Regions from separate parts of the Ammoniphilus soli genome, predicted to be linked through region 3. Evidence: riboswitches for the same ligand, from Rfam matches in the RefSeq annotation. Region 3 holds a riboswitch; each other region holds the start of a gene.
What was found. A riboswitch is a leader RNA that binds a small molecule or an ion and turns the genes downstream of it on or off. The one in region 3 is predicted to bind cobalamin.
Positions count from the first base shown of each region.

Region 1 (10,213 bases), on a different contig from region 3:
GCCTGACTTTCCCTAAGCAAAAGCTTTTATCTTTATATGAGAAGGCTAATTTCCAGGTACTATGTGCCAATGTGCTGGATATTGAAACAAATGCAATCCCCCCGTTTATGAAGCCGTATGTGATTCAACAAATAGGAGCCTTGCGCGTTTGCTGGATCAGCGTGACTGTTGCATTCCCGGTATATGATTTATTGGGTTGGAAGGTATTGGATCCCATTTCGACTGTTCAAAGGATCGTTAGTGAGGTAAGAGAACAAGCAGATCTTGTAGTCTTGCTTTCCCACACGGGATTTCGCAATGATCAAAGGCTTGCCCAGGAAGTAAATGGGATTGATATTATCATAGGGGCGCATACTCATGAATTGCTGGAAACCGGAGTGGTGGTAGGGGATACCTTTATCATTCAAGCTGGGAAGTTCGGTCAGTATCTGGGACAAACTACGGTTGAATTTGACAAGCATACAAAAGGGATTATAAGTATAACGGGAATATGCCACCCCGTCTCCTCTTTTCCCAAGGCTGAGGACATGGCAGAACTCATCCGGCAGCAAGAGGTTTCGGCTAATCAAGTATTGTCCCCTGATATCGTTACGCTTGACCACGATTTTCACATCAGCTGGGAAGAAGAGTCTCCGCTAGGCAATTTATTGGCAGAAGGAATACGGGATTGGGTAGGATCCGAAATTGCTATGGTGAATGCGGGACAGCTGCTATTTTCTCTCTCAAAGGGTTCAGTTACGCGAAAAGACCTGCTGACCCTCTGCCCGCATCCGATTAATCCCTGCAAGCTTATCATTAAAGGAAAATTTATTCGGAGCATATTGGAAGAAGCATTGACGGAACAAAGCATTCACCGACAAGTAAGGGGACTGGGCTTCCGGGGGAAAGTCCTGGGATGGATGTGCGTGGATGGAATGACCCTCCATTATGATATGAATCAAGCCGAAGGAAAAAGGATACAGTGCATTCTTATCCAGGAGAAGCCCTTGGAAGAAGAGAAAACGTATTCTTTAGGAACGATTGATATGTTTACGTTTGGCTGGATTTTTCCCCTTTTTAAGGAAGCGGAGAAAGTTGATTTATTTCTTCCCGAATTCATTCGTGATGTCTTAGCCAAAGAGCTAAAAAGCAGAGACGCCTTGGAACGGAGCAGCAAAGCAAGATGGATTCACGTCTAACATAATCTACTTGGAGGTGACGCAATGAAATTTATCGATGACCTTTATAACCTTTACCGGGATCATCTGACAGGAGATGAAGAGGATGCCATCGCCATTGTCCTGGGAGTGCTGCAAGAACAGGATCGTGAGGATATGCTGAAGCTGATCTCAGAGATGAACGAAGAAGAAGTCTTTCATATGTTAAGCATGTTCCTCATTGAACTGATGAGGCAAAAGATGGCTACAGAAGGAGTGGGAACGGCCACTTTGGATACGGACCCGACAAGGGATAGTTTTCACTAAGCGCCCTCACACATCCTCCCTTGAACACATATGATACGTTAGAAATATGTTCTATAGGGGAGGACAGAATTGTGGTTGATGTGAAGCCTATTACCCTTGAAGGACATCAGGTGGTAGCCATTTCAGTCCAATTGCCGAAGACGACCTTGCTTGTCGTGACAACCGATAAAGGGTATATCATGTGCGGTGCGTTGGATGTGGCTTTGCTTAATGAAAGATTAAGCGATCGCAATATCATTGCCGGCCGAGCATTGGGTGTGAGAACGATAGAGCAGCTGCTGGAGGCCCCGCTCGAGTCCGTTACCAAAACGGCGGAGGCCCATGGCATCAAGGCCGGCATGAGTGGTAGGGATGCGATATTGAAGATGGTATAAAGCGAAGAGGGGGTGGCCCATGGGATATCATGGGGCTCCTTCTCTTTTTTTGGAACCCTCCTTTTGTGCATGAAATGTGAGTATTGGACATTTCGAAACATACCTATAGAGGTAAAGTGTTGAAACATAGCCTATATTCGTTTAAGATTGGAAAGAAAATGGCTGCTTTATTGCAAGATAAGCGGTCATGGTACAGACAATTAATGATCGATGAAAAGTAAATTTTCATAATACCGCTACTACGATATCGAATTGCCATATTAAGTGATTGATGAGGTGATCAACGCCCTATGAAACAATATCTTGACTTATGCAAACATATTCTAGACAACGGAGTCAGAAAAGATGACCGGACAGGCACCGGTACCATCAGTACATTTGGATATCAAATGCGGTTTAACTTAAAAGAAGGATTCCCGCTTATAACCACGAAAAAGCTTCATCTCAAATCGATTATTCATGAACTTTTATGGTTCTTAAAAGGGTCTACCAATAATAATGAACTGGAAGAGGTAGGCGTCAGAATCTGGAGGGAATGGGCAAAGGAAGACGGAGAGCTAGGCCCGATTTACGGGAAGCAGTGGAGATCGTGGGCTTGTGAAGATGGTTCAACTATCGATCAGATCGAACAAGTAATTAAAGACATCAAAACTAATCCTGATTCCCGGAGACTTATCGTCAGTGCGTGGAATGTAGCCGATATTCCTAAAATGGCGCTAGCTCCCTGCCATGCATTATTCCAATTTTATGTTGCCGAAGGAAAACTTTCTTGTCAGCTATACCAAAGATCAGCGGACGTCTTCCTAGGCGTTCCCTTTAACATCGCATCCTACGCTCTGCTAACGATGATGATCGCGCAGGTGTGTGACCTTGAGCCAGGAGATTTTGTTCATACCTTTGGGGATGTTCACATCTATGCGAATCATCTCGAGCAAGTCAAGCTGCAATTGACCAGAGAACCAAGATCCTTACCGGTGATGGTTCTTAATCCGGAAGTCAAGAACATCTTTAACTTTAAATATGAAGATTTTGAGCTTCAAAACTATGATCCTCATCCGCACATTAAAGGAGAGGTTTCCGTATGATTTCAGTGATAGTCGCTATGTCCAGGAATCGGGTGATCGGAAAGGATAATAAGATGCCATGGCACCTGCCAGCCGATTTGGCCTATTTTAAGCGCACGACGATGGGGCATACGGTACTCATGGGAAGGAAGACGTTTGAATCGATGGGGAGGCCGCTTCCAGGAAGGAAAAATGTCATCCTAACTCGTCAAAAAGATTATCAGCCTGAGGGCTGTATGGTTCTTCATTCTATTGAGGAGGCCCTGGCTGCATTTAAAGGGGAAGAGCTTTTTGTGATCGGCGGCGCAGAGATCATTAAAGAATTCTTGCCTGTTGTGGACAGGCTTTACCTTACTCTCATTGATGAAGAATTTGAGGGAGATACCTTTCTCCCCGAGCTTCACCTCGAAGATTGGGTAGAGTGTTCGAGAACGGATGGAGAAACTGACGAGAAGAATACTTATCCTCATACCTTCCTAGTTTATGATCGAAAGTCTGCCGTCTGAAAAGTTTTATATGGACATCTTTGCCATTCTGAAATATAGTTAGAACTAACAAATGAATATCCTAAAATTTATGGATAGGTGTATTACGTGGTTCACGCTGTGTCACGTATTGCTTAATAGGGAAGCTGGTGAAATCCCGGCACGGTTCCCGCCACTGTAAATCGGAGCAACCTGCAAATGGCCACTGTCTGAAAGCTGGGACGGGAAGGTGCAGGAAGCGGTGATGATGAGTCAGGAGACCTGCCTAGTCCAATTGGAACAAAACCTACGGGAAATAGGGAGGTGTTTGCAAAAAGGAACGTCACGTGTGCAAGTACGTGTAATTTTTCAGTTCCGTGAATGCAATTTCTCAGCACTCAACCCTCGAAGGTTGGGTGCTTTTTTATGTTTACTATGGAGGGGAAAAATGAAAAAACCATTAGTGTCATTACCAATTTTGCTGATTGCGGCCCTAACCGTTTATTTCTGGGCCAACTCCTCTGAACCAGCCTATGCAATGCATATTATGGAGGGTTTTTTGCCCCTAGGCTGGGTGATTTTCTGGTGGCTGCTGACCATACCTTTTCTGATCGTGGGGTTCCGTTCTATTCGCAGCAAAATTAAAGAACATCCTGAGCTGAAAACCATGCTCGGCTTATCTGGTGCTTTTGCTTTCGTATTATCGGCTTTAAAAATCCCATCGGTTACAGGAAGCAGCTCCCACCCAACAGGGGTAGGTCTTGGAAGCATTTTGTTCGGGCCAACAGCCATGGGTGTTCTTGGTACGATTGTTCTTTTGTTTCAAGCCTTGCTGCTCGCCCATGGAGGACTTACTACACTAGGAGCCAATGCTTTCTCCATGGCCGTCGTCGGGCCCTTTGTTGCCTATGGCGTTTATGTGCTTAGCCTCCGGCTGAAGGTATCCTTTTCCGTCGCTGTTTTTTTAGCAGCCATGCTGGGCGATCTGGGCACGTATTTGGTTACCTCCCTTCAACTGGCGCTTGCTTTTCCGGCTGAGGTAGGAGGAGCAATGGCTTCGTTTGCCAAGTTTTCCAGCATCTTTGCCCTAACGCAAATTCCGATTGCCATAAGTGAGGGGTTATTGACCGTCATCGTGATGAACTTGATTAGCAAATATAATATGAGCGAATTAAAATGGCTAAAAATTCCCGTAAAGGAGGTGCGCTAATTGAAAAAAAATATTCTGCTGCTTTTCCTTGCTGTTATGATTGCCGTTATTCCCTTATTAATGCAAAAGGATTCTGAATTCGGAGGGGCCGATGGGCAAGCCGAGGAAGCGATCGGGGAGATCGCGCCTGACTATAAGCCGTGGTTCGATGCGATATGGGAGCCGCCGGGCGGGGAAACCGAGAGCCTGTTATTTTCCCTTCAAGCGGCGATGGGGGCCCTCGTGATTGGCTATGTCGTAGGCTATGGGCGTGCCCGAAAAAAATACTCCATGGAGTCTAAGAACAAGCTGCCACATGCTACAGGTCGATAAATATTCCCATACCAGTCCATTAAGAAGCATTCACCCAATGGAGAAAGCGGCTTTCTGTTTATCCTATCTCTTGTTTTCCCTAATTACGAAAAGCCTGAGTATTGCACTTGTTACCTTTATGGTGATGAGTGCCGTGCTTCTCCTGCAGGCTAAAATTCCTTGGCAATTTTATATAAAACTCTTAATGCTTCCTTTCTTTTTTCTTCTGACCAGCGTTATAACCCTAGTTTTGTCCATAGCTCCCATTGAGGTTGCCTTGACTGGCTCCTTATGGGACATCAGGGTGGCCTTGTGGCAAATTTACGTGACAGGGGAAAGCGTTCTGAAAGGATTGCAACTGATCGCTACGGTTTTGGCATGCATTAGCTGCATGTATCTGCTGATCTTGACTACACCATTGCCAGATCTGCTTTGGATGATGCAAAAGGCCAGGGTTCCCTCCCTTTTTATTGAGTTAGTAGCCTTCACGTACCGTTTTATTTTTGTATTGCTTGAGAAAAGTCAGGAGATCTATATCGCCCAAGCAAGCCGGTTGGGGTATAGAAGCTATAGAGATTGGCTTGCTTCTTTGGCTCAGCTTATTGTGGGATTATTTATCAAGGCGCTGCAGTCGGCAAGAGAGCTGCAAATTGCCATGGATTCACGGGGGGGAGAAGAGATGTATCCCATTGATATCGCTCAGCCATATAAGCGCAAGCACTGGATAGTCATTGGCTGTTCTGTGTTCCTTCTTGCTTTGCTAAGTACCCTCTAGCTGTCAAAATGATAATAACGAGGAGTTTCCTTTTATGTCTGTCCCCATTCTTGAATTAGAACATATCTCTTATAAATATCCTGATGGGACCATCGCTCTTCAGGATATTTCCCTGACCATTGAAAAAGGAAAAAAGATTGCCCTGTTGGGCAATAATGGTGCGGGGAAGTCCACATTTTTCTTACACCTCAATGGAATCCTGAAACCTACTAGCGGAGTGATGCGCTGGAAGGGAGAGAATCTGTCCTACAGCCGCAAGGAGATGAGCTTGCTCCGCAAACATGTGGGGATTGTGTTCCAGAATCCAGATTCGCAGCTGTTTTCAACGACAGTGTATGAGGATATTACCTACGGCCCGCGAAACTTAAAGCTATCAGCAAAAGAAATAGAGAAGGTTGGTCAAGACGCTATGGAGTTGACTGAGACTGCAGGCTTGAAAGATAAGCCGCCCCATTTCCTAAGCATCGGGCAGAAAAAAAGAGTAGCCATCGCGGGAATCTTGGCCATGAATCCGGAAATCATGGTGCTGGATGAGCCGACGGCTGGTCTGGATGCGTACTATGCCAAAAAGATAATGGACGTGCTTTGCCAATTGGCCACACCAGACAGAACCATGATTCTCTCCACTCATGATGTGAATCTAGCCTATGAATGGGCGGATATGGTGATCATTTTGCATGATGGGAAAATGGTTTCCAAAGGAAAGCCGGAGCTGGTGTTCCAGGAAACAGATATCTTGGAACAAAGCCATCTAGAAAAGCCCTGGATGATGGAGGTTTATGAGCAAGTCATAAGAAAAAAAAGCCGAGAGCCATACAACTACCCTAAATCGAAAAAAGAGTTTCTGGCTTTCCTTGAAGATATTCTGTAGGAATTGGGGGTGATTGGTACGTAACCGGGACGTACCAATCACCCCCATTTTGAATAAGCGGAAAAACGACACCTAAAATCAAAATTGAACTAGAAAAAATCGATATAGCTGGAGAAGCGCCACCTAATTCACTTCAGTGGCATCATTTAGCCCATTTCAGCGCGAATAGTGGTCGATTTTCCACCTAAACGCTCAAGATGGACCATGGTTTGGAGATATAGTTGTCGAATGTCCACTTACTTCCGATCTCCCGGCCTTACTCCCCGCCCTGATCCCAGCTATATTCTAGGAAACACCCCTGGATCATTTGGCAAATCCTCCAAGCCCTGATAAGGGGAAAAATATTCAACAGGCATTTCCTCAGCGGGACGTTGATGGGTATAAATGAATTGCTTCACTAAATCATTCATTTCAATGGCCGCTTTTGTAGGGAGATGGTGCTTTACCTCGCTTATAAACTTTAATTCATTATTGGGCAGGCATTCATGCAGCAGCTGGGCATATTGGAAAAAGCGCTGATCCTTAGCCCCGTAGAGCAGCAATACGGGATGGTTAATTTCTCGCAGCCGGGAAGTGCAGTTATATTCCAGACCATAGCTGTAATATTCCCGGATGTTGCGGGCGGTTCCTCTTTTGGCTTCTTTAAATTGTTCCTGAAATAGCTCTTTTGTATCTGAATTGGTGGAGGATACAGCTCGGGCCAATAACCTGACCCCGCCCGCTCCGGCAATAGCGGCCCCTAGTAAAATCCGGCTTCGTAAGTTTTTGTCCAGGATCTCGGAAATTCCCCCCAAAACAATCCCGCCGATAGCTCGATTCGGGTATCTCAGCAAAGTCTCCAGTACAATGGATCCTCCCATTGAATAACCGCAGAAATAAGCTTTTTTTATCCCTAGCTCATCCATGATCGCTGTCATGTCGTCAGCGATGAGGGCATAAGTGATGGGCAGGGAAGAGGAGGAGCTGTGTCCATGCCCGCGAATATCAAAGGTGATGACTTGGAAATGAGGGGAAAGATCCCTGACTTGATAGCTAAATCCCTTACTGGTCAGTACAGGTGGATGGATAAATAATATGGGGATTCCTTTGCCGTAAGTATCATAGTGCAAAATAGCCCCGTTCACATTGATCTTGGGCATGTTTTCTTGTTCTCCTGTCAATTTAGGATGGATGGTTCTTTTTAGTTTAAGTGTTTGACTGGCATGGTATACCCCTTTCTTAGCATAGGTTGTATAGAGGGGGTGGAGTATGGCCAGGTTCAGGACGGGAAGAAGGTTGAATGGAATGAAGCCTTTTAGCTTTAAGACGGCCTTCTTCATTTCATTTACCATCTTCTTATTGATATCTTTTCAAACTTTTTTATATATTGAGAGACAGCTCGAGCCCGCCATGCTGAAAATTGCCATGACGAAGGTAGAGCAATTGGCCGCAGATGCCATTAATGAAGCGATCAGCAAGCGAATTGCGGAGGGGGTAGATTTTAAGGAACTCGTTTATTTTCAGGAGGATAAAGAGGGGCAGATTCGCGCCATCCTTTTTAACTACAACGAGCAAACCAGGATTGTAGGGGAAGCCACGGCTAGAGTGAGCAACACCTTAAAAGAACTCGAGTCGATTCCGCTGATTATTCCTCTCGGTCAGGCGCTTGACAGCAATATTCTTGCGATGATTGGGCCAGATGTTCCCATTACCATGGTGCCGATGGGCTCGGTGCAGGTCAACATGGTGCCTGAAATTCGAGAGGCCGGGATTAATATGGTACATATCAATGTTTTTATTGAAATCCAAGCCAAGGTTCAAGTGGTGATTCCGTTTACGACCGAGCCTACGATTGTAAAAACGCAGATCCCTATCACCCAAGCACTGTTTATGGGTGAGGTGCCTGATTTTTATTTCAAAGGATCCGGATTGCCCGAGGAAGGGAAAGGACCAACGTTTCTGCCTCCTTTGCAGCTGGATGGCAATAACTTTAAGATGGATTCGCCAACGCCAATGCCAACAGCGCCCAACAATACCCCTTAATAGATTACCAATGAGCAAAAAAAGAGAAAGAGACCTTTTCGGAAACGAAAGGTCTCTTTCTTAATGCGCAGAACCTATTTTTTCTTGCTCTTCCTATACTCATTTCTTTCCCACTTTTTCAGATGGGGGTATGGGTCAAAAGCCCATTCGGTTTTTCCGTTATACTTGTACATTCCATAATGAAGATGGGGAGGAAATTTACCCGATGTGCCCGGATTCCCGTATCCGGAGCTGCCAACCCAGCCCACTACATCGCCTGGCTTGACAATATCTCCAATTTTGATGTTTTTGTTAAAGCCGCCCAGATGCGCATAGTAGTGGTAAACATTGTTCAAGTCGCGTATCCCGATTCGCCAGCCGCCGTACCGGTTCCAGCCCTTGACTTCCACGTATCCATAACAAACGCTGCGGACGGGTGTACCATGATGGGCAAACAGATCCGTTCCTTCATGTATTCTTCTTCCGCCCCATCCGCGGGCATCGCCCCAGGTGGAGCGATAACTGTAATCCGATCGCAGGGGCAAAGGAAAAGCCGAATCGTTCAAATGGATGGTCTGAAACGTTTGGAAAATCTGAGCGAATTCTGAGATAATATCTACAGTCTTATCGCTTCGATAATACTCCCACAACGCAATGCGTATATCATCTTCAGTAAAGCCATATTTCGAGATGTATGTAGCTATTGTATAAAGCACATCTTCGTCGTCTGCAGAATCCGCCATATTATCGCCAGAACCGTCTTTGCCTAACCCATTGAAAAAATCAATGCTGGTTGGCGATGTCTCATCAGGATTCGGATTCAGGAATCCTCCCCATTTTTGAGGAGGAATATTGATGGAAATAAGCCGGGGCTTATCTTGTTCCTCATTTTTTGAGCGCTTTTGGACATTTTTTTCATATTGATTAATAGCTGCTAGATAGTACCAAGGTATTCCGGTTAACGTTCCCATCCTCTGAAAAAGCTCCATCTTTTCGTCGAGGGGCTGAGGGGTGTCTTTGCTTTCTTGAGCCGAAACCGGGATGGAGGTACCGAGCATCGTAATAAGCAACATGATAATGATCATTGAGCGAGCCATGGGTTCACCTCCGGTTTAATCTACAAGGGATATTTTTTCACAGAGGCTGGGTTTCGATACGAGGGAGGGTTAGGAAATGAATGGAGAACATCAAGACTCAGGAATGGTAATGGTTGAAACCAATTTAGATGACATGCCGGGGGAATGGATGGGATATGTATTGGATTTATTATTTGAAAACGGGGCCAAGGATGCCTATTATACGCCCATTTATATGAAAAAAAACCGGCCAGCCCAAAAGCTATCGGTTCTGGTGGCAGCTTGTGACCTGGAGAAGATATCAAGTCTGTTGTTTCGGGAAACGACCACGCTAGGCGTTCGATATTATTCTGTTACTTGCCATCGGCTAGAGCGGGAATTCATTCAAGTCGACTTGGGAGATTGGGGAAAGATAACAGTGAAAATTGGCAAACAAGATGGAAACATTGTTCAAATCGCCCCTGAGTATGAGGACTGTGCCAAAGTGGCTCGGCTGCACAAGGTTCCTTTGAAACACGTTTACGACAAAGCCAAGGAAGCTTACCTTGTCAACTAGCTGGCTTATTGCAATTTTCCAGGTCAACCTCTAAAATAGAGGGCATAGGATAGATGGGAGTGACTGCA
Region 1 is NZ_JBEGDL010000004.1:17,029-27,241, reverse strand. It holds gene ABLT31_RS10435 (bifunctional metallophosphatase/5'-nucleotidase) at 1-1,178, shown strand, start outside; gene ABLT31_RS10430 (DUF6154 family protein) at 1,203-1,463, shown strand; gene ABLT31_RS10425 (YunC family protein) at 1,535-1,837, shown strand; gene ABLT31_RS10420 (thymidylate synthase) at 2,128-2,922, shown strand; gene ABLT31_RS10415 (dihydrofolate reductase) at 2,919-3,407, shown strand; cobalamin riboswitch at 3,467-3,669, shown strand; gene ABLT31_RS10410 (energy-coupling factor ABC transporter permease) at 3,814-4,575, shown strand; gene ABLT31_RS10405 (energy-coupling factor ABC transporter substrate-binding protein) at 4,576-4,887, shown strand; gene cbiQ (cobalt ECF transporter T component CbiQ) at 4,871-5,641, shown strand; gene ABLT31_RS10395 (energy-coupling factor ABC transporter ATP-binding protein) at 5,676-6,512, shown strand; gene ABLT31_RS10390 (alpha/beta fold hydrolase) at 6,791-7,831, opposite strand; gene yunB (sporulation protein YunB) at 7,797-8,534, shown strand; gene ABLT31_RS10380 (M23 family metallopeptidase) at 8,609-9,610, opposite strand; gene larC2 (nickel pincer cofactor biosynthesis protein LarC2) at 9,687-10,145, shown strand.
Region 1: linked by a shared signal. The riboswitch ahead of ABLT31_RS10410 (energy-coupling factor ABC transporter permease) and the one ahead of cobT (nicotinate-nucleotide--dimethylbenzimidazole phosphoribosyltransferase) in region 3 are both predicted to bind cobalamin.

Region 2 (10,213 bases), on a different contig from region 3:
TTTCGCATGGCCTCCATATCTTCTGTGGCTGGAATGATCCCAATTTGCTCATCCCCGTCTGCAAGCGGTAGGCCTAACTGCGAGGCTGCACCGAGAAAAGAAGAGATGCCCGGCACCGATTTGACTTCCACTTCCGGATAAAGTTCGTTCATGAGCCTCATCATATGGATAAAGGTGCTATAAAACATGGGATCCCCTTCGGTGACAAAGGCCACATCTTTCCCTTGGCGCAAATGCTCCCACACCAGGTGGACCGTGTTTGTCCATTCCCGTTCCAAAATCTCCTTATCTTTCGTCATCGGAAAGACGAGACCCAGCATCTCTTTTTCATTGGGGTTTACATACATTTCCATGATGCGATGAGCATAGCTTTTGCTCCCCATTCGCTTCTTCGGGTAAGCGATAACCGGCGACTCCTTTAAAAGTCGAAAAGCCTTTACCGTGATTAATTCCGGATCCCCTGGCCCTACACCTAAACCATATAGCGTGCCTATTCTACTCATTCGATGAGTCCTCCTTTTTTGCGCTGAGCCGTGATGATGTAAATCGGATTGAGACCTTCAAAGCGGGTCATGTTCAAGATCGGCTTGCTTCGGGATACTTGTGCCAGAATGACATCCGTATCCATCCCTTCTCGCCCAAAAGCTTGCATCGCATCATAAAGATTTTCGATCGTTGCTGCGTTCAGCACGATTCTTCCGTTCGGCTTCAAACGCGTGCAGCAAATATGCAAGAGCTCTTCCATTTCCCCACCGGTTCCCCCGAGAAAAACGGCATCGGGATCGGGAAACTGATCCAGCCCCTCTGGTGCTTTGCCATGGATTACCGTGAGATCCGCCCGGAACTTGCTCATATTTTGGCGGCAATTTTCCAGATCTCCTTCATTCTTCTCAATGGCAAATACAGCGCCTTCTCTGGCGATCTTTGCCGCTTCAATCGCTACGGAACCCGTGCATGTCCCAATATCCCAAACCACGCTGGCGGAATGAAGGTTCAGCTGGGCTAAACTCAACACGCGCACTTCTTTTTTCGTAATCAATCCCTTATCAGGCTTTCGTTGGGCAAACTCTCCATCCGGTATCCCGAGGGACCAAGCGGGTGATTTTCCCTTCTTGATGAGAATTACGACATTTAGTTCGGAAAACGACCGATCCAACATTTCCTCAAGGGAATACCAGCCTGCTTTTTCCTGCTGACCGCCCAGATTTTCACCGACAAATGCTTGATATTCTACCATCCCAAAAGAAATCAGATATTTAGCAATCTCCGGGGGACTATTTTCCTGATCCGTTAACAGAGCCACTTTGGCTTTCCCATCTATGCGCTGGGCCAGCCCTTTGATGCTTCTTCCGTGCACGCTGGTCACGTAAGCATCCTGCCAGGACTCACCTATTCTTGAAAAGGCGAGCTGGATGGAGCTGGCATTCGGAAAGATATCTGCGTTGCATTTTTTGGACAAATATCCTCCGATCCCATAAAATAAAGGGTCTCCGGAGGCGAGGACCACGGTTCGCCTGGTTTCCGATTGGAGTCGATCCGCTAAGGCCGTTAGGCCCCCCTTAATGACGATCTTCTCCCCTGTATATTCCGGAAAAAAATCCAGCTGCCGCTCCCCGCCAACCAGAATTTCACTTTCCTTAATCCAGTTCAAATAGATAGGGAGAAGACTTTCCTTGCCGTTATCGCCGATTCCAATGACTTTCATTCGATTATCCATGTAGACTCATCCTTCCTAGCAGCTCACCTTTCAAGGTCGTCAGTACGGTTTCCATTTCCATTCCGCCCCTTACTTCTTGCAATCCGGAACGGCAGCAGTATTCGCTGAGGGTGTGAAAAAAAGATTCGTAACCACTTTCTCGCATCAGGTCCCCTACCTGTGAAGCGGTATTGGCACCCGCGATTTCGGCAACAAGCTCATCCGGAACGCCAGACTCTCGAGCCACTTGGGCTAAAAAGCCGAAATCCACGGGAGCGCTCTTGGAATGGACCATCATCACCCCTTGGGCCACCTTCGAAAACTTGCCCATCATCCCCACCAGCGTGACCTTTTTTGCGTTTTTCCGTTTGCATTGCTGCAAGGAAAAGCCGACAAAGTCCCCCATTTCGATAAAGGCCTCCTCCGCGAGCCCTGGGTAAAGTTCCATGGCGTATTTTTCGCTTCGGCCTCCGGTCGAGAGCACCAAATGCTCACAGCCGTTTTGTACCGCGACGTTAATCGCCTGGACAATGCTCGCCTTATAGGCGGAGGTCGAAAAGGGAACGACAATGCCGCGGGTTCCGAGGATCGAGATTCCCCCGATAATGCCGAGGCGTCCATTTAACGTCTTCTTTGCGATTTCTTCTCCGTCGGGAACAGAAATGACCACCTTTACCCCCCGACGAGTTAAATCATAATCCTCCAAAACCCCTTGAAGCGTCTCCCGAATCATCATGCGGGGTACCGGATTGATCGCCGCTTCTCCGACTGCAACAGGCAATCCAGGCTTCGTCACCCGGCCTACCCCGATTCCCCCGTCAAGCTCTACGCCCATCTCCTTGTTCCAGCAAACCTCAGCGAGGATGAGCGCCCCATGCGTCGCATCGGGATCATCTCCTGCGTCTTTAATTACCCCGGCCATCGCCGTTTCCGCGCTATATTCACTTCTCTCGATGGTAAATGTGACCTCCTGTCCCACCGGCAGGGAAATCGTGGTCTCGCACGGGGTTTCCTGTCGGATGAGAGCTATAAGTGCCGCTTTTGCCGCGGCTGTCGCGCAAGCACCCGTCGTATAACCATGCCGCAGGGATTTCGGCTCTTTTTCCTCCATACTCCTCTACCCCAACCGTTCAGCCATTAATGATATGGCATTGAGAGCTGCAACCGTTACAGGACTTCCTCCCTTTCGGCCCATATTCGTGATAAAGGGAATGTCCAGCTTAGCCAATTCCTCCTTCGACTCCGCTGCCGATACGAAACCGACGGGCATGCCGATGACCAGTCCCGGCTTGGCCTCTCCTTCCTTGACCAGGCGGATGAGTTCCAGCAAAGCCGTCGGTGCGTTTCCGATCGCAAAGATCCCGCCTTCTGCCTCTTTAATGGCTTTGCGGATTGAGATGATGGCGCGCGTTGTATTCAATCGTTTCGCTTCCTCCATCACATCCCGATCGGAAATGAACACCTTTACTTCCCCGCCGTATTTTTCGATCCGCCCCTTGCTGATTCCCACTTGGACCATTTGCACGTCAGCCACAACGATTTTGCCACTGCGGATCGCTTCTATTCCGGCTTGAACTGCTCGCGGATGAAACACGAGGCTTCGTCCCAGGTCGAAATCCGCAGAAGCATGAATAACGCGCTGGACCACTGGATATTGCTCTTCGGTAAAGGGATGCTCGCCCAATTCCTCCGTAATGATCTGAAAGCTTTTTTCTTCAATTTCCTGGGGCTGTACCGTTAGGGGTTTAAACTCCGTATGAAATTCCATGTGCCTGATCTCCTTTCAAGGTTTGGTTGAGTTGCGACAATACACCGTCAAAGTCGGAAAACTTGGTACCGTATTGAATTTGGGGACGAGCGATAATGATCGTCTCAATTTCCATTTCCAATGCCGCTTCCACCTTTTCGTCCACTGCTCCCACTTTTCCGCTTTCTTTGGTTATCATGAGCGTCACCTGATATTGGCTGTACAGCGCTTTATTCAAGTCCTTCGTAAAAGGCCCTTGCATGGCGATAATATTTTTTTGCTCAACGCCCAGCTCCTCGCATTTTTCCATATTGTCTTTTCGCGGAAGCATCCGGGCAATTAGATTGGTTCCCGGTAAACCTAAGAGGCGATCAGCAAATGTTTTTAAGGTCTTGCTGCCTGTGGTCAGCATGATGTTGCCGCCCTTTTTTGCCGCAAGCTCTGCCGCTTGGACATAATCCTCGACGACCGTGACCAGCTCATGCTTCGGGTAGGCCAAATTTTCCCTTTCATAGCGGATATACGGCACTCCGACAGTTTGAGCCCCAGCCATGGCATTTTTAGAAGCCTCCTCTGCGTAAGGATGACTTGCATCGACGACAGCTTGAAATCCTTGCTTCTGGATGAGCTCGGTGATCTCGGAATCTGTTAACCTTCCTACACGGACTGGGATTTGCGCCTCTTCCATTGCTTTTGCCGCATTTTCGGTGACAACTGTCGCCATTAGCGGGAATCCTTCCGCCTTGATTTTTAGGGCCAATTCCCTGGCATCGCTTGTTCCGGCCAATACTAGAATCACGTTATTCCCTCCTTTCCCTTACTTCACTGGTACCGTGTCATGGTGATGATGATCGTGATCGTGGTGATGATGGTGGTGCCCATGATCATGGTCGTGATGATGATGGTGATCGATATGTTCCATCGCTGCGATTCGGTACTGACACGTATCGCAGTTCATTTTCACTTCTCCGCCCAGCGCTTCAATCGCCCGATCCTTAAAGACCTCTTTCAACTGAGGATGGAATCCGAAATAGGGAGCAAGCGTAAATCGGGTATCTGGGTATTGGTCTCTGTACTGCTGTACCATCGCTTCCATGCGCTTGATCAATACCCCGGTAAACAGGAAGTAGGGCAAGACAATGACGTGCTTTGCCCCCAAGCGGATGCATCGTTCCACCCCTTCATCCACTAAAGGCGCAGTTACCCCCATAAAGGCCGGTTCTACCCAGTTGGCTTTGCCTCTTTCCCAGAACAGGCGAGCCATCTTGAAAAGGTCGCTGTTCGCATCGGGATCACTGCTTCCCCTGCCGACAAGCAGAACCGCAATATCTGGATCTTCCTGCAGCGGATCGAATCCGCACTCCTTCATCCGGGAGGCTAAGATGCTCAACACCTCTTCATGAATGCCGATCGGGCGCCCATACGTAAATTTCACTCCAGGGAAACGTTCCTTGATTTCATCGATGGCTGCCGGAATATGGATCTTGGCATGTCCAGCGGCAAAAAGCATCATCGGGATCACTGCCACCTCGCTGGCCCCTCGCTTGACGCAGGCTTCCAACCCCTGCATGACAGTCGGCTGCTCAAACTCCAGGAAACACGTTTCTGCGATCGGTACTTCCAGCTCTGGCAGAACCCCTTCCACAAACTTCCTGACTTCCTCATTTCCCTGCGCATCCTTGCTCCCGTGTCCGACAAATAAAATGGCCTTCATTCCTTACACCCCCATGTTTAATCGCCGCAAGCAGCAGGTTCAATACTGACGGCCGGCATTTCCTGATACCTAAATCCCTTGACTTCTCCTACTCGCTTAAAAAACTTATGGAACCGCTCGTTCGGATAGCCATTTTGTTTAAACTGGGCCACGATCTCTTCCACTAGCGGAACAATCTCTGCCGGCTCAATGCCTTCCGCGACCGGTATGCCGGAATGGGCGTTTCTTCCTACGGTTTTCGCTCCCAGGAATAAGTCAAACTTTCCTTTCCGGAATACGATGCCGATATCTTCCTGAACCGCCCCATAGCAAGCCATTCCGCAACCGTTGAACCCGATCTTGAGCTCTTTGGGCACTTCCATTCCGCCTAAAGATTGCTGAAGCTGCTCCGCATAGGGGATCGGCTCATTCTTTTCCCCATCGCAGAAATCGCAGGCTTTTACCTGAATCACGTCCCCGATGGGCGCTAGGATAAATCCTTCTGTCCTTAAACGTTCCGTAACCTCCTCGGGCTGTGCAGCGGGAATCCGCAAAATGATTTGGTGATGCGGAGTATACTCAATGCTCCCCTTTTCCCCTGCAACCTCCGCAAGGGCAATCATCTGCCGGGGCGTGAATTTCTTGTTGGCAACGCCCGGGCTGACGGCGAATTCAAAAATGGATTCTTGCTGCAATATCGGTTCCGCTTGGTGATTTGCCTGTCCTGTTGGCGGATTGATGAGGGAGAGCGCCTCAGTCGCCCACTCTAAAGGAGTTTTTGGCGTTTCGAAGGTCTCCTGTTCCAAGGCCCAGGGCTCGTTCTCTGCTTTTAGGCGCTGATGCGGCTTTAAGGGCTGTTCATCAGCCGTGAGCGTATATTTGCGCTGGTAGCCGCGGGGGGTAATCATCAACCCGTCATAAAGGAATGTCGATGTATTGCCGATCACTACCGTCGTCAGCATCCCGATGTCATGGTCCAGCATCCTTTCAAGCGTGGTGACGATAACATGCTGGCGATCCCGATAGGCGCTTTTGACAAGGCCAACCGGAGTGTCCGGGGATCGGTATTTTAATAGAATCTTCTGCGCTTCCACGATCTGCCTCGTTCTTCTGCCGCTTCTCGGATTGTATAAGGCAATCACGAAGTCTGCCTGGCCTGCCGCTTCAATCCGTCTCGCGATCAGATCCCAGGGAGTCAGGTGATCGCTTAGGCTGATGGTGCAGGCATCATGCATAATAGGAGCCCCTAACAGCGCCGCGCAGGAATTGATGGCAGATATGCCGGGGACAATCTCCACTTCTACCCCTGACTCCTTCTTCCAGCCCTGCTCTACTAAAACTTCATAGATTAATCCGGCCATGCCATAGACGCCCGCATCGCCGCTGGATATGACCGCTACCTTCTTTCCCGTCTCGGCTTGGCGAACCGCTTCCCGGGCACGGCTGACTTCTTCCGTCATCCCCGTGCTCACTACCTCTTGATCCGTAAGCAGTCCTTGAATCAGCTCCACATAGGTGGAGTAGCCGATGATCACATCGCTTTCCTGGAGCGCCTCCCGCGCCCTCTTGGTTATATGCTCAAAGCTTCCGGGACCAAAGCCAATGACTAGCAGCTTCCCTTTCATGGCTGTACCACCCTTTCTTATTTTCCATACGGTTGGTCAATCAAATAACAGGAGAAAATCCGGCTATCTGAAATTTGAGGGTTCTTTCGATGAAAATAGCAGGAAAAAGCCCGGCTATTTCTTTGAAATGCGCAAAATTTGATAGTTTTGCCTGGCTTAACAGGAAATATGTCCGATTATTTGGCCCTTTTTCTAGCCAAACACTTAAATAGCTGGAAAATCTCCTGTTATTTCGAAAGCTAACGAGACCTCCTGCAACAAAAAGCTGCAAAACCAAAAAAGCACCTCCAACCATGAATGGTTAGAGATGCTTTAATAGCTACTAAAATCATTTCATCAAGAAGACAAAATGGCAGACTGCATCCTAACACTCTCCTATTCCTCGTAGGTTGACCGTGTTAAAGAAATAGGCAGGTCTCCTGACTTAGGACTTCCTTCCAGCGCCTTCCCAGTTATGATTCCAGTGGCTGTTGCTGAAAGCCGCTAATTTTCCATTAGCGTCCATCACAGTGGCGGGACCGTGTCGGATTGTACACCGAGCTTCCCTATTAAGCTGAACCTAGATTCAGCACCTATCTCTTCATTCGCTATTCAATTGTACAACTTATAGATATGGTCAAAAGTTCTTAATATGCCTAAATCATACAGAAAAGCCAGTTGGCATTCAACACCTTATTTCAATTCGATATATGTTCCATTTTTCAGAATGCAGGTCTCTATCCCGTAAAACCCTGCGATGGCTTTGATTACACTGCCATGGGTGATGAGCAAAATCCGGTCGCTGGGATAGGCTGCCTCCAGATAGCGCAAGCCCTGCTGCAGCCGTTCCCGGAAAGAATCCAGGCTCTCTACCCCGTAGCATCCTTCCGCCATTTCCTCCACATCTTCGATCTGGTAGCATTGGCGGATTTCATCGATGGTCTGGCCTTCGAGATCCCCGAAGGAGCGCTCCTGAAACTCGTCGCGCAGTTCGGCCGGAAGCCGCAGAATCTCGCTGCAAAGCGCCGCGGTTTGCTGGGTCCGAAGCAGAGGGCTTGCAATCATCCGATCAAAACGATAGTTTAGTTGGGTTGAAAAAAATTCACCAATCTCCAGGATTTGCTTAATTCCCGTCGAATTAAGCGGAACATCTTTTCTCCCTTGCATTCGCCGCTGTACATTCCAGTCTGTCTGTCCATGCCTTAAGAGGGTGAGTTTCATTTGCTTCTTTCCTTTACCAGAATTTCTCGAATCCCATTCTGCCTATCATAACCAGGGCGAGAAACAGGAGGGATACAAGCTTCATCACCTGTACGGTTTCTCTTATATCCTGAGCCCGGATCGGCCGCAGGGGATCGCCGAGCCTTGCCCGATGGGACGGAACTCCCTGATAATAATTCAAGCCCCCCAATTGTATCCCTAGTGCGCCAGCCATCCCAGCCTCGGTGAACCCGCTGTTGGGGCTCGGATGAAGCCTTGCGTCACGCCGGACGATCTGCCAGCTTGCCGTGCCGTTATGACCTTTTATCCAGCAAGCGACCACGAGAACAGCCGCAGCCAGCCGCGCCGGAATATAGTTGGCCCAATCGTCAAAGCGGGCTGAAGCCCAGCCTAAATTCATGTATCGCTCATCCTTATACCCAACCATTGAATCCAAGGTATTCGCTGCCCGGTAAGCCATGGCTAAGGGTGCACCGCCGATGGCTGCATAAAACAAGGGAGAAAGAATCGCGTCCACAATATTCTCGGCCACCGTTTCGACCGCACCTCTTGAAATTTCCGGCTCATCCAAGTTCTCCGTGTCCCTCCCGACGACCATGGAAAGGGCTTTTCTGGCTTCCGCCAGTTGACCGCTCTTCAAATGCCGAAAAATCTCCATGCCTGCATCGGCCAAGCCCTTCGTAGCAATCGTAGTCGAGATCAGCCAAACCTCCACTCCCCATGCCAGCCAGGGATGGATGGCGCTCAACCCTATCAGGAACAGCCATACGAGAAGAAAGCTTCCTCCTACGAGAACCAGGGGAAATAACAGTCCCGCCCATTTCAGTTGCTTTTCCTTTAAACCAATAGCTCTGATCCCTATTTCCAGCCTGGTGATCAACCGCCCCATTCCTACTACAGGATGAGGCAGGAACCGAGGATCTCCAATCAAGCGATCCAAGAGATACGCGCAAAATAAAGTCATGGCTTGAATCATCCTGTTTATCTCCCTTGCGTCGCAACGGCTTCATAAACCGATTGGTACACCAGTCTCCCAATGGCATTCCCCACCGTCGTTGCTGTTCCGGCAAATTGATGCTCATGCTCCGCTTTTCCTTGCTGGCTTGCCGCTAAAACGATCGCATCGCTTGTCGTTCCGGTCGCAATCCTTCCCTCCGCATCGCAGATCTGAAGGTCCTGAAGCGCGGCCGCCTTCGCTTCCGATGCGGTCATAATTCCGTTGATGATCGCCGATGATGAAAGGCGGCCATCGAGCATAATCAGGATATTGATCGTTCCGAATTGATAGGCAGGAAAGGTTTGGCGCGCCATGCCCGCTCTCGCAGCGTTTCCTGTCCCTGCCGTTGCGCAGCAGACCAGCCGAAATTGGTCTCCGGCTTCTTCATGGATAGAAGCATTCGCAAGCTTGGCCGCTGTCAGCAATCCTACGGTTTCCCCGAGAGGATAGCCCCGGCGGGCCAGCTCTGCCTTGATCATCCCCTGCGGATCGTCGCTTTGATAGGAATGGGAAACAAACCCATTGAAAAAGTATCGGGCATGGGCAAGCCCGCCTCCCCAGAGTGCGCTGCTGCATGAAGCAAGAGGGGCACGGGACCTGATTAAAACATGGTCTATCTTATAATCTATGGAAATGTCCGGCCAAACTTGTGATCGGTAGTTTGCTTGCCATTGGAAGGGTTGTGCCATCCGTTTTCCTCCATTCATTCGTTATTCGGACGATGAACAGACCAGTGGCTGCCGTTCCACGTCGCCTCCAGGTAATTCCCATGGGGCAGCCCTTGCGTATCCCAGAATTTATCCGCAGAGCCCCGCACCCATTTGCTTTCGAAATAGCGGATAACCCCGCCATGGCTAACCAGCGCAATCGTCTCTCCTTCGGACGTGTCCTGAAACAGCCGATTTAGCCACCTGTCTACTCTTTGACCGAAGGCATGCAGAGTTTCCCCCCCAGGAGGGGAGCAATCGAAAGGATTGCTGTACCATGCTTCAACCTGGGAACGGTTAGTCTGCACAATCTGCTCATAGGTTCGCCCATCCCACTCCCCAAAATCAAGCTCGCGAAGAGATGGTATGGCATTCGGTACGAGATTGAGCATTTGTCCCAATAATCTTGCCGTCTCCATACACCTGGCCAAGTCGCTGGAGTAGATCCGGTGAATCGCTAGATTGCTCAAGCGGCTAGCCGTTTTTTGGGCTTGCCGTTTTCCCCTGTCGTTAAGCGGGGCATCCAGATGACCCAAGTATTTTCTTTG
Region 2 is NZ_JBEGDL010000016.1:58,206-68,418, reverse strand. It holds gene cobI (precorrin-2 C(20)-methyltransferase) at 1-503, opposite strand, end outside; gene cbiE (precorrin-6y C5,15-methyltransferase (decarboxylating) subunit CbiE) at 500-1,717, opposite strand; gene ABLT31_RS24805 (cobalt-precorrin-5B (C(1))-methyltransferase) at 1,710-2,807, opposite strand; gene ABLT31_RS24800 (precorrin-8X methylmutase) at 2,814-3,464, opposite strand; gene cobK (precorrin-6A reductase) at 3,442-4,242, opposite strand; gene ABLT31_RS24790 (sirohydrochlorin chelatase) at 4,261-5,157, opposite strand; gene cobJ (precorrin-3B C(17)-methyltransferase) at 5,175-6,761, opposite strand; gene ABLT31_RS24780 (hypothetical protein) at 6,802-7,038, opposite strand; cobalamin riboswitch at 7,154-7,352, opposite strand; gene ABLT31_RS24775 (histidine phosphatase family protein) at 7,434-7,961, opposite strand; gene cbiB (adenosylcobinamide-phosphate synthase CbiB) at 7,975-8,937, opposite strand; gene ABLT31_RS24765 (adenosylcobinamide amidohydrolase) at 8,943-9,647, opposite strand; gene ABLT31_RS24760 (histidine phosphatase family protein) at 9,662-10,213, opposite strand, start outside.
Region 2: linked by a shared signal. The riboswitch ahead of ABLT31_RS24780 (hypothetical protein) and the one ahead of cobT (nicotinate-nucleotide--dimethylbenzimidazole phosphoribosyltransferase) in region 3 are both predicted to bind cobalamin.

Region 3 (10,213 bases):
CACATGCTGTCCACGACCTGATAAGAGATCTGAAGAATGTTTGTCAAAAATATAGGGATGGAAAAAGAGATCATCTGCTTGAGCAGATTTCCTTCCGTGAAATCAATGGATTTATTCACTGTTTTCTCCTTCTATATATGTTGTTGTACTATCATACCACATTGATTTTTATGTAGGGACTAATGAGTTTACGAGTAAAAATTGCAAATTTCCCATGGAAAAGGGGAGTATAAAGTTCCGAATTTCTTCAAAAGGAAGAATCCAGCCTGGTTTGAATGTGTGCAGTCCTTTGCTATACTAAGTATATTTCTTACAGCTAACTATAATTGAGGTGTTATTACTTTGAAAACCGTTATGGTCATCGGTGGTGGAATAACGGGGTTATCCACCATGTACTATCTGCAAAAAAGTCTGAGAGAACAACAACTGGACGCGAGATTAGTCCTTATTGAGGCAAATGAAACGTTAGGCGGCAAAATCAAAACCGTGCAAGATGGTGAATTTATCATGGAAACGGGCGCCGATTCCATTATCACTCGAAAACCCAATGTGGCTCCCTTGCTGGAGGAGTTGAATTTACAGGAAGATGTTGTTTATAACGCAACCGGCAAATCGTTTATCCATGTGGATGGCGAGTTGAAGCTCATTCCCGAAGATACGATATTTGGCATTCCCATGAGTTTGGAATCGCTTGCGAAGACGGACTTGATTTCTGCTGAGGGAAAAGTGGAGGCATTAAAGGATTTCTATACGAAAAATGAGACTTTTACAAAGAACGATTCGATTGGATTTTTCCTGGAAAGCTTTCTTGGCAAGGAGCTTGTGGAGAAACAGATTGCCCCTGTCATTTCCGGCGTATACTCCGGAAAGCTTAAGGACCTTACGATTGCTTCAACGCTGCCCTATCTGCTGGATTATAAAAATGAATATGGCAGCATTATTAAAGGTCTATCCGAGAATATGAAAAAATTCAAAGGATCCGGTGATCGAAAGTTCCTCTCGTTTAAGCATGGGGTATCCGCTTTGATCGACGGTTTAGAGAAACAGCTGACCGATGTGGAAATTCTCAAAGGGACAAAGGCGGAACGAATCCAAAAAGATCAAGGAAGGTATCGGATTACCCTGAATGACAGTCAATCCATCGAAGCCGATTTTGTCGTCCTAGCTGCAATGCATACGGTTGCCCAATCGCTCTTGCAGGATGAGGAGCTGGATGTGGACTTTAACCAGTTAAAAAACAGTTCGCTGATCAGTGTTTACCTTGGGTTTGATGTTCCCGACAGCCAGCTTCCTGAGGATGGAACCGGGTTCATCGTTGCAGAGAATAGCGATTTAGTCTGCAATGCCTGTACCTGGACAAGCCGGAAATGGCAGCATACATCCGAAAATAATCACTTGTTGGTAAGGCTTTTCTATAAAAGCTCAAGCCCAGCCTATGAGACCCTGCAAAAGCTCTCGGAAGAGGACTTGATGCAGGTGGCGCTGAAAGATATCAAAGATAGCCTTGGACTTACTGCCGAACCTGTCAAATATGAAGTGACGAAATGGCATGAGACGATGCCCAATTATCATATCAAACATCATGAAATTGTTCAGTCCTTAGAAAAGAAAATAGAGGTCAGCTATCCCCATATCCTGCTGGCTGGATGCTCCTATTACGGTGTGGGAATCCCGGATTGCATTGCTAATGGAGAGAAAACAGCGGAAACTATAGTCAAGCAGATGGACTTATCAAAGGCACCAGCCCCTGTGTTCTAAAATGAAGAAAAAGCTGATATCCTATTGAGGAAATCAGCTTTTTTGGGATTTATTCTCCAGCTACAAAGACATTCCAGCCATACGGATCGGAAACCGAACCATTTTGAATGCCAGTAATGGTATCGTAGAGCTTCTTAGCAAGCTCACCCGTTTCTCCGTTATGAATAACCATTTTGTTTTCCTGCCAATTCAATTCCCCAATAGGTGAAATGACTGCAGCAGTCCCTGTTCCAAAAGCTTCTTCAAGCTTGCCTTCTAAGTGCGCTTCGTGAAGCTCTTGAATGGACAGTCGTCTTTCTACTACTGGAATTCCCCAATCCTTAAGCAGATGGATCACGGTATTTCTGGTGATCCCATCCAGAATACTCCCGTTCAAGGCAGGCGTGACCACTTCCCCATTGATCTTGAAGAAGACATTCATGCTTCCCACTTCTTCAATATAGGAATGCTCTTTCCCGTCTAGCCAAAGCACCTGAGAGAATCCTGCTTTCTTGGCTTCTTCCTGAGCTTTGATACTTGCTGCATAATTCCCTGCGGTTTTAGCGAAACCGGTTCCCCCGCGAACAGCACGTACGTATTGGCTCTCGACATTGATTTTAACAGGGTGAATTCCTTCTTCGTAATACGATCCGACAGGGGACAGGATAACCGCAAACAAATATTCGTGGGATGCACGAACTCCCAAGCAAGGCTCGGTAGCAATAATAAACGGACGAATATATAAGGAGGTTCCTTCATCATATGGAACCCAATCTTTTTCAATTTCAACAAGGGTTTTTATATAATTAACGAAATCAGTTTCATCGATCGGCGGAATACTTAATCTCTCGTTAGAAATATTTAAACGTTCTGCGTTTTTATCAGGTCGAAATAAGAAAATCTTGTTATCCTTTGTGCGGAAGGCCTTCATTCCTTCAAATATCGCTTGTCCATAATGGAACACCATGGCTGCTGGATCAAATGTAAACGGACCGTAAGGAACAATTCGAGGATCATGCCATCCTTCGGATACAGAATAATTCATCAAAAACATGTGATCAGTAAAATACTTTCCGAATTCCAGTTTCGATGTTGGAATCTTTTCTTTTAAATTTTGGCTTAATTCGATTCGAATTTGCTGTTTCACCTTTGGCAACTCCTTTATGTTTAGGAAATACGCTCTTTTTTTAATAAGAGGCTATCATGAGGGATAGTGAATGGTTAATAATTATTTTCTAGTATAAAGTTTTTTTTATCAGCGGACAATCGAAAATATATAAAGGGAAATCTTTCAGTTGACAACGCTCGTATTAAGAAGGAAAATGCTTGGGTTAGAGCTGTTTCTAGACAGGGCACTATGGGGTATATATAGATTATTCGATTCAGTAACGAGAGGAGTAAGACTGTGAAAAATCATAAGGATAAAAGCCAAAGAGGGGGGACATTCGGAAGCAAAGAAAATTTTGTCGTGATCACCGTCATGATTCTCGGTGTGTTTGTAGCGATCTTGAATGAAACGCTTCTGAATGTGGCGTTGCCCAAAATCATGGGTGATATTCAAATTTCCCCCAGTACGGCACAATGGCTGACTACTGGGTATCTGCTTGTCATCGGGGTACTCATTCCGGTCACTGCTTTTTTAATACAGCGGTTTACTACAAGAAGCTTGTTCCTCACAGCGATGGGCCTGTTTACCGCGGGGACCTTTATTGCGGGGGTTGCACCGGGCTTTGTTTTCCTTTTAATCGGAAGAGTACTTCAAGCGTCCGGAACCGGCTTGCTTTTCCCTTTACTGACTAATGTGGTGTTTGCCATGGTTCCTCTAGAGAAAAGAGGATCTGCCATGGGTACGATTGGGATTGTGATCACCTTTGCTCCCGCCATCGGTCCAACATTGTCTGGGATCATTGTGGAGCATTTCAGTTGGCGAGTTTTGTTTTACAGTGTTTTGCCCATCGCATTTCTTGTCATTATGTTTGCGTATGTGAAGCTTAAAAACGTAACCGAGACGACCCATCCTAAAATTGATCTTTTGTCCTTGCTGCTTTCCACTATTGGCTTTGGAGGGCTTGTGTACGGCTTTAGCAGCGCAGGTGAAGGGCATGGAGGCTGGTCGAGCAATGCCGTCCTCATTCCCATTGCGGCCGGGATTGTTTCTATAGCATTGTTTACATGGAGGCAGCTGGTATTAGCACAGCCATTGCTGGATCTCCGAACATTTAAATATAACATCTTCAGGATGTCGACACTCATTATGATGGTCGTCATGATGGCCATGTTTTCCTCCATGATGCTGCTGCCCATTTTCCTGCAGAACGGATTGAAGTACAGTCCATTAGAGGCAGGGCTGATCATGCTGCCTGGAGGAATTGTGATGGGGATCATGTCTCCCATCACAGGCCGACTATTCGATAAATTCGGGGCAAAATGGCTTGCGGTTGTAGGATTAGGGCTGATGGCTCTCGTATTGTGGCAGTTTGCCTTTATTACCGTATCCACGGCATATACTACGATTCTAATATTGAATACGTTCATGATGCTGGGGATTTCCATGCTTATGATGCCGGTAATGACCAATGCCTTAAACGAATTGCCTCGCCCTTTATATCCGCACGGTACGGCGATCATCAGCACGCTCCAGCAGGTTTCGGGCGCTGTCGGCACTGCTCTTCTCGTGACCGTCATGACGAACGGCTCTAAGCGGTTTATAGAAAAGGCGGGGAATACAGTTAATGAGTCGGAACTTCCGATTCTAGCAATGACTGCAGGTATGAAAAGTGCCTTTCTCCTAGCCTTTGGGTTGGTTGCCATGGCTTGGATTGCTTCATTTTTTCTGAAGCGCGCGGTTCCACCTGAGGCAGAATGGGGCAATAAGCAGATGTCTGCTCATTAATTTATCTATTGATAATGCTTTAGCCGTTTTTTCTCTCTCGAATGAGGGAGAAAGCGGCTATTTTTTTCTCCCGATTTCTATTAAAATATACAAATATAAAAGCTTTTTTTCTGAAAATATAATAATATATATAGGTGAAGTAGATTATAAAAATATAGTATAATTATAATTAAGATTTACATAGAAACGAGGGAAGGAAATGAAGATCACTAGTATGATCCTACACATTGAAGAAGAGGATTTTGAAGAATATGAGAACGTTTTACGAAGGATGGGATGGGAGGAACAGACGAAGCACGTCTTCCGTAAAAAATTTGGCAACACAAGTGTAGAAATCAGAGAGCACCTGCCTACTTTCGGCACGACCTTAGAGCTGGTGGTTAGCTTTTATAATCCTGATGGCTGTTCGATAGAAAAGATTTCCAGGCTGTTAAAGGAATTAAAAGAGGCTGATTTATCGCCGGATGCGGAAGAGGCAAACTATTGAAATAGGGAGGTGAGCTAAGGGACAGCCCTTAGCAGAAACAATGGAATGGATGGAATTGATAACGTCTTCAATTGAAAAGGCAGACAAGTTTTATTTTTTGTTTGAATTGGCATTGATTGTATTTGCCGTCAAATTAATGGGACAATTAAGTGTAAAAATAGGACAGCCTTCAGTGTTTGGAAAGTTATTGGTCGGTATTATCTTGGGACCATCCTTGCTCAATATCCTTCATCCCAATGAACTCATTAAGGAACTTGCTGAGGTGGGAGTTATTCTACTAATGTTTTTGGCTGGACTTGAGACCGATCTAAAAGAATTTAAAAAGTCGGCTTTTGCGTCTACATTAGTTGCTGTTGGAGGAGTGATCATTCCCTTCTTTGGCGGAATGGGAGTCGCCTATTTCTTTGGGTATGAAATTCACACAGCCATTTTTATAGGTGTGCTACTTGTAGCAACAAGCGTAAGTATTTCCGTACAAACCTTAAGAGAGCTAGGCAAGCTTAAGTCTAAGGAAGGGGTAACGATTCTTGGGGCTGCAGTATTGGATGATGTGTTAGGCATCATTATTCTATCTGCCGTATTGGGAATCTTTGCCGGGGGAGCCGCGGGTGGAAGCGGCCTCGGTTCATTGATCTTCCTACTGGTTAAAATTATTATGTTTTTTGTCATCGCTGTTGCGCTCGGTTACTTTATTCTTCCTAAATTCATTACGTGGTTCAATCAATTTCAAGTTTCCCAAACCTTGCTTGCGGTCAGCGTGATCTCCGCCCTCCTGTTTGCTTATATGGCTGAACTGTTTGGGGTAGCTGGGATTGTTGGAGCATACGTGTGCGGATTAATGCTCAGCTTGACACCGCATCGAGACGAAATGACTCATAAGGTAGAATCGTTTAGTTTTCCGTTTTTCGTACCTCTCTTTTTTGTGAATATCGGGTTGGTTGCTAACTTTAAAGAAATGAATACGGAAATCATCTGGTTTAGCCTTGTGCTTGCCTTTATTGCGATAATTACCAAAATTATCGGATGCGGGATTGGTGCAAAATTGGCCAAGTTTGATACGAAGAGTGCACTCGGAATTGGGACAGGGATGATTGCTCGGGGAGAAGTGGGGCTCATTGTTGCCTTGATCGGTATCGATCGAGGACTTATTAGCAATGACTTGTTCGGCGCTGCAGTGATTGTGGTGATTGCGACAACCCTTGTCACTCCTCCGCTAATCAAGTTGACCATGAAAAGGAAAAAAGAAGAAGAGGTCAAACCCTTCGTGGTAAATGCCTAAATCTAACTTGATTGAATTCGGCTGCTATATAGCAGCCTTTTTATGTTCTTTGACTATTTGACATGAAACACAAAGGTTTTATATAATCAAAAACGAAACCAAAAGGTTTTATTTTGCCAAAGGAGATAGATATATGGAAAACAATCATTCCAATACCCTGCCAGACATTAAACAAACTGTTGTAATTGAAGCTCCGATTCAAAAGGTATGGGAGACCGTCTCCACGTCCGAGGGGATAGCCTCTTGGTTCATGCCTAATGATTTTCAGTTGGAATTAGGATATGAATTTCATCTGCAATCGCCTTTTGGTCCGTCTCCTTGCAAGGTCATAGAAATCGACGCGCCTAACCGACTATCCTTTACATGGGATACCGAGGGCTGGGTAGTTTCGTTTCTCTTAAAAGAGCTGGATAATAAAACTGAGTTTACGCTGATCCATGGCGGATGGAAGCAGGAGGATCAGCTCGTTTCAAAAGCCAACGAGAAGAATTCCGTCATTCGCGACCGAATGGCACAGGGCTGGGCAGGAATTATGGAGAATCTTCGCAAGGGTGTCGAAAACTAGGTGACCTCTACAGCACAAAAGCCTGATATTTTTCAAGCTATTGCGGACCCTACACGGCGAGAGGTTCTGCGTTTGCTCGCCGATAAAGAACTGCCTATTTCGGAAATCACGTCCCACTTTACTATGAGCCGAACAGCCATTGCCAAACATCTGCATGTTCTATCAGAAGCAAAATTAGTCCGCGGCCGAAAGGTAGGCAGGACCAAGCTGTACCGGCTGCAGCCAGAACCCTTAACAGAACTGAAACAATGGCTTTCTTTCTATGAAAAGTTTTGGACTAACAAACTATCTATGCTCCAGCATGTGGTAGAAAAACATGGGGAAAAGGAATTGAAAGTGGTTCGGCCAGATAATCAGCAAGACTCCAAATAAGACAAAACAGTAGATTCACAGAGCGCCACGTCATATTTGTGGCGCTTTTCTTTGATAGAATAAACACAATGTGGTAGGATTAGCTAGTCAAAAAATAACAAAGGGGGACAATAAATATGTGGCAAGAATTTAAGACATTTGCGCTGAAAGGTAATGTACTTGATCTTGCGATCGGGGTTATTATTGGGGCCGCCTTTGGAAAAATAGTCACCTCATTGGTCAATGATTTGCTGATGCCGCTTTTAGGTCTTCTTCTAGGAGGACTGAACCTATCCGGATTGGAATTTCAGTTTGGCAATGCCGTATTAAAATATGGGGCTTTCCTGCAGACTGTCGTTGACTTTTTAATTGTGGCCTTCTCCATCTTCCTCTTCATTAAAGGATTGAACCGGTTCAAGCGGAAAGAAGAAGCGAAACCTGCTGCACCGCCTGCCCCATCCAAAGAAGAAGTATTGCTGACGGAAATTCGAGATCTCTTAAAACAGCGGAGAGACCTATAAGGCAAATTTGAAATTACCCGACCTTCATCTAATTATGGTGAATATCGGGTCTTTTTTTTTATATTTTTCTCGCAGAACTATACTTTAGAACTAGTTTTTATAATTATTAATCCTGCAGCATGGATCCTGCCACGGGCATTTGGTATTTAACAGAGGATAGCAATCCTAGCTTTCTCTATCGTTTTACACCTCATAATCGCAGCCAAAAGCTAGGTTCCTTGCAGGAAGGTGGAATACTAGAAGCGGCTGCGATTGAGGTGCTTCCGAATTCGGCTGCGAGCACATTCAAGACCGGACAAACTTTCGGGATCGTTTGGAAGCAAGTAAAGCCTGAGCGCGCAAAAGAAGATGCAAGAGATCTCGGTTGCATTCAGTTCAGCCGATTAGAAGGATCTTGGTTTGCGGCGGGCGCTCTTTGGTTTGACGATACGAGTGCTGGAGATAAAAGATTAGGCCGGGTTTATCGTTATTTCCCTGCAACGAACACATTGGAGCTTTTCTATGAATCTTCCGATAGCAACGATCTTGAGATGCCGGATAACATCACTATCACGCCTTGGGGAGACCTGTGGATTGCCGAAGATGGAGGCGGTTCAGACCGGATTATTGGGCTTACCCCTGAAGGCAATGTTTATACATTTGCAGAAAATAAGCTGAACGGCTCAGAATTTGCTGGACCTGCCTTTTCTCCAGATGGCAACACCTTATTTATCAATGCTGCGCGTCAGCGTGCGATGAGCCATGCTGCTCCTCCTGCCCACTTTGCTCCGGTCATTTCGGACAAGCTAGCGGCATTTGCAGAAAAACAAGGTATTTCTGTATTGGAAGCGGCCGCCTTACATCGTCATGGCGTGACGGTTTAATAATACGAGGTGTGTTTTTGGTATTGATTTCTATAAAAAAAGATATTAATATAAATTAAAATGAAAAAGCAAATTTGGTGCCACGTTAGATTTCGTGGAGAATAGGGAAGCAAAACCACACGATGTGTCCATCGCTGTATAAGGGAGTGAATATACATAATGCCACTGGTTTAAAGCTGGGAAGGCGTATATTCACAATGAACTTGAGTCAGAAGACCTGCCAAATTTAGTATCCTAACTTTGAGAAACGACACCATCTCAGTCTTATTAAGGCTGGGATTTTTTGTGTTGAATTTAAAATTAGAATCACTGGGAAGGAGAAGGTGTGTTTTGTTAAATGAACTGCAAAAAGAGGGCGTTTTTAAGGCGATATCTGAGCGAAGGGATGTTCGACAGTTTAATTCGAAACCGATACCGGAGGAAAGCTTGGAAAAAATTCTACTTGCTGGCCACCATGCCCCCTCAGTTGGATTTATGCAGCCATGGAATTTTATTCTAATTAACGATGAGAAAATAAAAGAAAGGCTTGCGTGGGCAGCGGATAAAGAAAGAAGGGCATTAGCGATCCATTATGAAGGAGAACGGGCTGATCAATTCCTTAATCTAAAAATAGAAGGAATTAGGGAGGCACCTCTTACAATCTGCGTAACTTGTGATCCGACAAGAGGAGGATCTCACGTGTTGGGGAGAAATTCCATTCCGGAAACTGATATTCTTTCCGCGGCCTGTGCCATCCAGAATATGTGGTTAGCTTGTTATGCAGAAGGTTTGGCCATGGGTTGGGTCAGCTTTTACAAAAAAAATGATGTGAGGGACATCCTGGGCATACCGCCGCACATTGAACCAATTGCTCTTCTTTCCATTGGATACACCGATAACTATCCGACGGCTCCCATTTTAGAGACGGAGAACTGGGAAAAAAGAAGGTCCATAAATGATCTTGTCTTTTTTGACACCTGGGGATCAGCTTTTCAGGAAAACTCAACGCTATTGGAAAAAACGGTAAAAAAAATCAAACCTTTAAATGAATACGCAATGGAAAAGGCACAAGTACATTTAGATCAGCTGACCAAACCGCCGGGAAGTTTAGGGGCACTCGAAAAACTGGCTAAGCAATTGGCTGGCATAACGGGTACCATGCAGCCTGGTTTCCCTGATAAAAGAGTGGTGGTAATGGCTGCTGACCATGGAGTTGCTGAAGCTGGCGTATCAGCTTACCCTAAAGAAGTCACCGTACAGATGGTCCATAATTTTCTGCGTGGCGGCGCCGCTATCAATGTGATGGCAAGAAATGCAGGAGGAAAAGTCGTCTGCGTGGATGTGGGCGTAGATGGGGATTTGACCGGTGTTGACGGTTTGATCCATCGCAAGGTAGCCTTTGGTACAGCGAACATGCTGAAGGCTCCAGCTATGAGCAAGGAACATGTCATTCAAGCCATGGAAGCCGGGATCCAAGTGGCTTTTGAACAGGTTTATGAGGGAGCGAAGCTGTTGGCTACGGGAGAAGTAGGTATTGG
Region 3 is NZ_JBEGDL010000001.1:692,202-702,414, forward strand. It holds gene ABLT31_RS03870 (MATE family efflux transporter) at 1-119, opposite strand, end outside; gene ABLT31_RS03875 (protoporphyrinogen oxidase) at 343-1,758, shown strand; gene ABLT31_RS03880 (branched-chain amino acid aminotransferase) at 1,808-2,884, opposite strand; gene ABLT31_RS03885 (DHA2 family efflux MFS transporter permease subunit) at 3,218-4,630, shown strand; gene ABLT31_RS03890 (hypothetical protein) at 4,830-5,117, shown strand; gene ABLT31_RS03895 (cation:proton antiporter) at 5,167-6,396, shown strand; gene ABLT31_RS03900 (SRPBCC family protein) at 6,530-6,961, shown strand; gene ABLT31_RS03905 (ArsR/SmtB family transcription factor) at 6,962-7,333, shown strand; gene mscL (large conductance mechanosensitive channel protein MscL) at 7,450-7,833, shown strand; gene ABLT31_RS03915 (alkaline phosphatase PhoX) at 7,953-8,696, shown strand; cobalamin riboswitch at 8,755-8,935, shown strand; gene cobT (nicotinate-nucleotide--dimethylbenzimidazole phosphoribosyltransferase) at 9,027-10,213, shown strand, end outside.